One region of the Nocardiopsis baichengensis YIM 90130 genome, then DNA from elsewhere that is predicted to be linked to it. Evidence: predicted binding sites of a transcription regulator. Region 1 holds the regulator's gene; the other holds the start of a gene.
The links. The regulator HspR, encoded in region 1, represses chaperone genes until heat shock. The targets are predictions, from matches to a motif close to ANTTGAGTCNNNNNGACTCAANT.
Positions count from the first base shown of each region.

Region 1 (4,106 bases):
GCAAGGAGGCGCAGCCAATGGCGCTGCCTGAGAACGAGAACGGCAACGAGGGCGAGGGGCCGGTGATCCGTGACAAGCGGCGCGTGGATCCCGAGACCGGCGAGCTGCGCACCCCCGAAGGCGCCGAGGCGGACGCCCCCGAGGAGGGGGCGGACGCCGCCGGGGCCGCGGACGCCGAGGCGGACGCGGCCCTGGGCCCCCAGGCCGACCAGCGGGTCCTGGAGCTCACCGAGGACCTGAAGCGGTTGCAGGCCGAGTACGCCAACTACCGCAAGCGGGTCGAGCGGGACCGGGCCGCCGTCAAGGAGCAGGCGCTGGCCCAGGTGGTCGGCGACCTGCTGCCGATCCTCGACGACATCGGCCGGGCCCGCGAGCACGAGGAGCTCACCGGCGGGTTCAAGTCGGTCGGCGAGGCGCTGGAGTCGGTGGTGGTCCGCCTGGGACTGACCAAGTACGGGGAGGCGGGCGACGAGTTCGACCCGACCGTGCACGAGGCCCTGACGATGGTCCCCCAGCCGGGGGTCGAGGCGCCCACCGTGATCGAGGTGTTCCAACCCGGGTACCTCATCGGGGAGCGGGTGCTGCGCCCGGCCCGGGTGGTCGTGGCCGGCCCCGCCGAGGCCCCCGAGGACGAGGGGGAGGCCTCCCAGGAGGCGGCCCCCGCCGCGGAGGCCGAGGACGACGAAGAGAAGAAGTAGGACCCTCCCGCGCCCCGGGCACCCGACGGTGCCCGGGGCGCGGACCACCGACAGCGCGGAGCGGGGAGAAGGCATACGTCCATGAGCACCAAGGACTACCTGGAAAAGGACTACTACAAGGTCCTAGGAGTCTCGAAGACGGCCACTCAGGACGAGATCAAGCAGGCCTACCGCAAGCTCGCGCGCGCCAACCACCCCGACGCCAACACGGGAGACGACGAGGCCGAGGAGCGCTTCAAGGAGATCTCCGAGGCCTACAGCGTCCTGTCGGACGAGAAGCGGCGCAAGGAGTACGACGACGCCCGCTCCATGTTCGGCGGCTCCTACCGGCCGGGCGGGGGCACCGGTCCGGGCGGCTTCGACCTCGGCGACCTGTTCGGCGGCGGTCCGGGCGGTGCGGGCGGCGGCGGCGGAGGCGACCGGCTCAGCGACCTGTTCGGCGGCCTGTTCGGCGGCCGCGGGCGCTCGACCACCGCGCCGCGGCGCGGCGCCGACATCGAGACCGAGACCACGCTGACCTTCAGCGAGGCGGCCGAGGGCCTGACCCGGTCGTTCACGCTGAGCACCGACACCGCCTGCCCCACCTGCAAGGGCAGCGGCGCCAAGGCCGGAACCGCGCCGCGGGTCTGCCCCAAGTGCTCGGGCACCGGTCACGAGAGCACGAACCTGGGGGGCTTCTCCCTCTCCGAGCCCTGCAGCGAGTGCAAGGGCCGGGGCCTGGTCACCGACGACCCGTGCCCCACCTGCCGCGGCAGCGGCCGCGGCAAGAGCAGCAGGACGATTCAGGCGCGCATCCCCGCCGGCGTCACCGACGGCCAGCGGATCCGGATCGCGGGCAAGGGAGCGCCGGGGGAGCACGGGGGCCCGGCCGGAGACCTCTACGTGGTGGTACGTGTGCACAAGCACCCCCTGTTCGGCAAGACCGGCGAGAACCTGACCATCACCGTCCCGGTGACCTTCCCCGAGGCGGTGCTCGGCGCCGACGTGCGGGTACCGACCCTGGGCGGGGTGCCGGTCACGGTGAAGATCCCGCCCGGCACGCCCAGCGGGCGCACTCTGCGGGTGCGCGGCAAGGGCTCGCGCCGCCGCGACGGCACCATCGGCGACCTGCTCGTCACCGTCGAGGTGCAGGTTCCGCAGAACATCAGCGCCGAGGCCCGCGAGGCGCTGGAGAAGTACCGCGCCGCGACCTCCGAGCACGACCCGCGGAGCGGTCTGGAGGCCCAGGCCAAGGGAGCGTGAGCATGATGAACCACGGTGGGCTCGGAGACGACGCCCCGGTCTACGTCATCTCGGTCGCCGCAGAGCTGTCCGGTCTGCACCCGCAGACGCTGCGCCAGTACGACCGGCTCGGCCTGGTCTCCCCGGGCCGGGCCACCGGTCGCGGGCGCCGGTACTCGGCCCGCGACGTCCAGCTGCTGCGCGAGGTGCAGCGCCTGTCCCAGGAGGAGGGCATCAACCTCGCCGGGATCAAGCGCATCCTGGAGCTGCAGCGGGAGGTGGACGAGCTCCGCGAGGCCGTCTTCCACCTGCGCAACGAGCTGGAGGCGGCGCGCTCGGCGGTGGCCCGCCGGGGGGCGTCGGCGCAGGGGCCGGCCGCACCGGGCGGCGAGCTCATGCCGGTCCGCCGGACCCGGGTGACCCTCTTCGGGGCCGCGGCCCACCCCGAGCGGCCGGACGAGCGGCGGGAGAACCCCCGGCAGGACCCGCGCCGGGACTGACCGGGACCGGGACCGGAACCGGGCGGCCGGACACGCGGGGCTCGCGGACGCCCGGCGCTCGGGCGCGCCGCCGGCGGGGGGGGCGGCGGGGCGGCGGCGCACGGCCGATTTGCACAACCTCATAGGGATTCGCACGAAGGGGGCGGCGACACCATGAACTACAAACTCACCACCAAGAGCCAGGAAGCGCTCTCCACGGCCATGCGCCGTGCCACGGCCGACGGCGCGCCGCAGGTCGAGCCGGTGCACCTGCTCGCCGCCCTCCTCGACCAGGGCGAGGGCATCATCCGTCCGCTGCTCAAGGAGGTCGGCGCCGACCCCGACCAGCTGGCCGGCCGCGCCGACCAGGCGCTGAAGTCCGTGCCCAAGGCCAGCGGAAGCACGGTCAGCGCGCCGCAGAGCTCGCGCCGGCTCATCGTCTCGCTCAACACCGCCGCGCAGCGGGCGCAGAAGATGGAGGACGAGTTCGTCTCCACCGAGCACCTGCTGGTGGGGCTGGCCGCCGACGGCGGGGAGGCCGCCCGGCTGCTCGCCGACGCCGGGGCCACGCCCGACGCGCTGCTGGAGGCCTTCGACCGGGTGCGCGGCCCGGGCCGGGTCACCACCGAGAACCCCGAGGAGACCTACCAGTCGCTGGAGAAGTACGGCGTGGACCTGACGGCCCAGGCCCGCTCCGGCGCGCTGGACCCGGTCATCGGCCGGGACACCGAGATCCGCCGGGTGGTGCAGGTACTGTCCCGGCGCACCAAGAACAACCCGGTGCTCATCGGCGAGCCCGGTGTCGGCAAGACCGCCGTGGTCGAGGGACTGGCCCAGCGCATCGTCGCCGGGGACGTGCCCGAGTCGCTGCGCGACAAGCGGCTGATCTCGCTGGACCTGTCGGCGATGGTGGCCGGCGCCAAGTACCGCGGCGAGTTCGAGGAGCGCCTCAAGGCCGTGCTCACCGAGATCAAGGAGAGCGACGGCCAGATCATCACCTTCATCGACGAGCTGCACACCATGGTGGGCGCGGGCGCCGCCGAGGGCGCGATGGACGCCGGCAACATGCTCAAGCCCATGCTCGCCCGCGGTGAGCTGCGCATGGTCGGCGCCACCACGCTGGACGAGTACCGCGAGCGGATCGAGAAGGACCCGGCGCTGGAGCGCCGCTTCCAGCAGGTGCTGGTGGGCGAGCCGTCGGCGGCCGACACCATCGCGATCCTGCGCGGGCTCAAGGGCCGCTACGAGGCCCACCACAAGGTGCAGATCGCCGACTCGGCCCTGGTGGCGGCGGCGACGCTGTCGGACCGCTACATCACCGCCCGGTTCCTGCCGGACAAGGCCATCGACCTGATCGACGAGGCGGCCTCGCGGCTGCGCATGGAGATCGACTCCCGCCCGGTGGAGATCGACGAGCTGCAGCGCACCGTGGACCGGCTCAAGATGGAGGAGATGGCGCTGGCCAAGGAGTCGGACCCGGCCTCGGTGCAGCGGCTGGAGCGGCTCCGCGCCGACCTGGCCGACCGCCAGGAGGAGCTCAACGGGCTCAACGCCCGCTGGGAGCAGGAGAAGGCGGGGCTGAACCGGGTCGGCGACCTCAAGACCTACCTGGACGACCTGCGCACCCAGGCCGAGCGGGCACAGCGCGAGGGCTCCTTCGCCGAGGCCTCGCGGCTGATGTACGGCGAGATCCCGCAGGTGGAGAAGC
Region 1 covers NZ_ANAS01000005.1:254,773-258,878, forward strand. Annotated here, with positions in the region: gene grpE (nucleotide exchange factor GrpE) at 18-698, shown strand; gene dnaJ (molecular chaperone DnaJ) at 780-1,940, shown strand; gene C892_RS0104790 (heat shock protein transcriptional repressor HspR) at 1,946-2,419, shown strand; gene clpB (ATP-dependent chaperone ClpB) at 2,573-4,106, shown strand, end outside.

Region 2 (4,106 bases), on a different contig from region 1:
GCGCCGGGATGAGCACCGTGGTGATGCCCGCCCGGTGCGCCGCCAGCAGCTTCTGCTTGACCCCGCCGATGGGCAGCACCCGCCCGGTCAGCGAGACCTCGCCGGTCATGGCCACGTCGGAGCGCGCCGGACGGCCCGACAACAGGGAGGCCAGCGCCGTGGTCATGGTCACGCCCGCGCTGGGGCCGTCCTTGGGGATGGACCCGGCCGGGACGTGGACGTGCACGCCGCGGTCCTTCAGGTCGCCCACCGGCAGCTCCAGCTCCGCGCCGCGCGAGCGCAGGTAGGACAGGGCGATCTGGGCCGACTCCTTCATCACGTCGCCGAGCTGCCCGGTCAGGGTGACCCCGCCCGCCCCGGACTCGGGGTCGGCCAGGGAGGCCTCGACGAAGAGAACGTCCCCGCCGGCGCCGGTGACGGCCAGCCCGGTGGCCACCCCCGGGACCGAGGTGCGCTCGGCCGACTCCGGGGTGTGCCGGGGCCGCCCGAGGTAGCCGGTCAGGTCCTCGGCACCGACGGCCACCGGCAGCCGCTCCCCCTCCAGGGCGTCCTGCGCGGCGATCTTGCGCAGCACGCGGGCGATGGACCGCTCCAGGCCGCGCACCCCCGCCTCGCGGGTGTACTCGGCCGCCAGCCGGCGCAGCGCCCCGTCCTCGAAGGCGACCTCGCCGCCGTCGAGCCCGGCCTTGTCCAGCTGCCGGGGCAGCAGGTGGTCCCGGGCGATGGAGACCTTCTCCCGCTCGGTGTAGCCGTCCAGCTCCACCAGTTCCATCCGGTCCAGCAGCGGCCCGGGGATGGTCTCCAGGGTGTTGGCGGTGGCCAGGAAGACCACGTCCGACAGGTCGAGGTCGACCTCCAGGTAGTGGTCGCGGAAGGTGTGGTTCTGCGCCGGGTCGAGCACCTCCAGCAGCGCGGAGGTGGGGTCGCCGCGGAAGTCGGCGCCGACCTTGTCGATCTCGTCGAGCAGCACCACGGGGTTCATCGAGCCGGACTCGCGGATCGCCCGCACGATGCGGCCGGGCATGGCGCCCACGTAGGTGCGCCGGTGGCCGCGGATCTCGGCCTCGTCGCGCACGCCGCCCAGCGCCACCCGGGTGAAGGTGCGGCCCATGGCGCGGGCCACCGACTCGCCCAGCGAGGTCTTGCCGACGCCGGGCGGGCCGACCAGGGCCAGGACGGCGCCGCTGCGCCGACCGCCGACCACGCCCATCCCGCGCTCCTCGCGGCGCTTGCGCACCGCCAGGTACTCGGTGATGCGCTCCTTGACGTCGTCGAGGCCGGTGTGGTCGTCGTCCAGGACGCCGCGCGCCCCGGCGATGTCGTAGGAGTCGTCGGTGCGCTCGTTCCACGGCATGTCGAGGACGGTGTCCAGCCAGGTGCGGATCCACCCGGACTCGGGCGAGGAGTCCCCGGCGCGCTCCAGCTTGTCGACCTCCTCGAGCGCGGCCTTGCGGACGTGGTCGGGCAGGTCGGCGGCCTCGACGCGCTCGCGGTAGTCGTCCTCCTCGCTGCCGGGCCGCCCGTCGAGCTCGTTGAGCTCCTTGCGGATGGCCTCCATCTGGCGCCGCAGCAGGAACTCGCGCTGCTGCTTGTCGACGCCCTCCTGGACGTCCTTGTCGATGGTCTCGGCCACGTCCAGCTCGGCCAGCGCCTCGCGGGTCCACTCGGTCAGCCGGCGCAGCCGCTCGGCGACGTCGTAGGTCTCCAGCAGCGCCAGCTTCTGGTCGGTGGTCAGGAAGGGGGAGTAGCCGCCGCGGTCGGCCAGCCGGGCCGGGTCGTCGGTCTGCTGGATGGTGTCGATGGCCTGCCAGGCGCCCCGCTTCTGCAGGTAGGAGGCGGCCAGGCCCTTGTACTCGCGGGCCAGCTCGGTCACCTTGCCGGGGTAGCCGCCCTCAGGCGCCTCGTCGGTGTGGACCTCGGCCGACACCCACAGCGCCGCGCCGGGGCCGGTGGTTCCGCTGCCGACGCGTGCGCGGCCGGTTCCGCGGAGCACGGCGGCGGGATCGCCCTGGGGCGTGCGGCCCACCTGCTCGACGACGGCCACCGTGCCGGTCCCGGTGTGGGTTCCGTCGATGCGCGGAACGATCAGCACCCGCGGCTTGCTCTGGGAGCGGATACCGGGGACCTGGGCGCCGTCGTCGTGTCCGGCGCGCGCGGCGTCGATGGCGGCGCGGACCTCCGAATCGGAGATGTCCACCGGCACGACCATGCCGGGGAGCACGACGTCGTCGTCGAGGGGGAGCACCGGCAGGGTGACGCCGGTCTGCGCTTCAGTCATCGGACCCTCCTTGTTGAGTCACTATCACTCAATAAACAGGAGTCCGGTTTTCTTCCCGGGTGCGTGTTCGCCGTGAGCGATCACCCGAGCGGCCGCGCGGAGACCGGCGCACACCCCGGTGAACCGGCGGCGCCTCCGCGCTCTTCCCTGAGGGGCGGCGCCATCCCCCGCCCGCGCCACGCTCGGTATGCGGTCGACCGACCACAAAAGGATCATCCGATGAGTGTGACCCGCACCACTCCCCCACACCCCGCCCGACCTGCACCGTAACTGAACCGTTGCGGACAGGAACCGGCCCCGCTCTGGACATCGGGGTCTACGGCGACTTGGATCAGGGGTCCCGGTCTATACCAGTTCCGGGCGTCCATGGAGGTGCTGCATGGCCCCGACCCCGACGACGACGTCCCCGCCCGCGCGCCGCCCGGCCCCGGCGGCCGCGCGCAGATCCGCCCGGGCGGCCGGAGCCGCCCTGCTGCCCCTGGCCCTGCTGGCCTCCGGCTGCGGCTACCTCGCCGGGGAGCAGGGCGGCGGCGCCGACCCCGGATCGGCCGCCTGCGAGCCCTACGCCCAGTGGCAGGACATCGGCGGAACCGTGGAGATGTACGGCCCCATCCGCGAGGAGGAGGGCGAGCGGCTCCGGCAGGCCTGGCAGGAGTTCAGCGACTGCACCGGGATCGAGATCGCCTACGAGGGCAGCGGCGACTTCGAGGCGCAGATCCAGGTCCGGGTGGACGGCGGCAACGCCCCCGACATCGCGATCTTCCCCCAGCCCGGCCTGCTCGCCCGGTTCGTGGACTCCGGCGACGCGCTGCCGCTGCCCGAGGGCGCCGCCGGCCTGGCGGAGGAGGGCTGGAGCGAGGACTGGCTGTCCTACGTCGAGCACGACGGCGAGCTGTACGGCACCCCGCAGGCCTCCAACGTCAAGTCGCTGGTGTGGTACTCGCCCGCGGTGTTCTCCGAGAACGGCTACGAGACCCCGCAGAGCTGGGACGGGATGACCGACCTGTCCGACGCCATGGCCGAGGACGGGATGAAGCCCTGGTGCGCCGGGATCGAGTCCGGCGAGGCCACCGGCTGGCCGGCCACCGACTGGCTGGAGAACGCGGTCCTGCGCGAGCACGGGCCCGAGGTCTACGACCAGTGGGTCGAGCACGAGATCCCCTTCGACGACGAGCGCATCGTCGACGCCCTCGAGAGGGTGGACGGCATCCTGCGCAACCCCGACTACGTCAACGGCGGCCACGGCGGCGTGAAGTCCATCGCCACCACCTCCCAGCAGGACGCCGGGCTGCCGGTGAACGACGGCGAGTGCGGCATGTACATGATGGGCTCCTTCTACGCCGCCAACTGGCCCGAGGACACCGACATCTCCGAGGACGGCGACATCTACGCCTTCAACCTGCCCGCCATCGACGAGCAGGTCGGCACCCCGATCGTCGGGGGCGGCGAGTTCGCCGCGGCCTTCGCCGACCGCCCCGAGGTGGTGGCCGTGCAGGAGTACCTGGCCACGGTGGAGTTCGCCGACAGCCGCGCCTCCCTGGGCCGCTGGTTCTCCGCGCACCGCGACGCCGACCTGGAGCTGCTGGAGAACCCCATCGACCGGCTCTCCGCCGAGCTGCTCCGCGACCCCGAGGTGGTCTTCCGCTGGGACGGCGGCGACAACATGCCCGCCGCGGTCGGCGCGGGCACCTTCTGGCGCGGCATGACCGACTGGATCAACGGCAAGGGCACCGAGGAGACGCTCACCTACATCGAGAAGTCCTGGGACGATTAGGAGAGCGGTCGGCGCGATGGGTTTCGACGTACTCTCCGAGCTGCCCAAGCTGCT
Region 2 covers NZ_ANAS01000007.1:104,626-108,731, reverse strand. Annotated here, with positions in the region: gene lon (endopeptidase La) at 1-2,278, opposite strand, end outside; gene C892_RS0108170 (ABC transporter substrate-binding protein) at 2,658-4,052, shown strand; gene C892_RS0108165 (carbohydrate ABC transporter permease) at 4,069-4,106, shown strand, end outside.
Region 2: a site for HspR is predicted at 2,290-2,312, ahead of lon (endopeptidase La). Genes of this name have one in related genera too.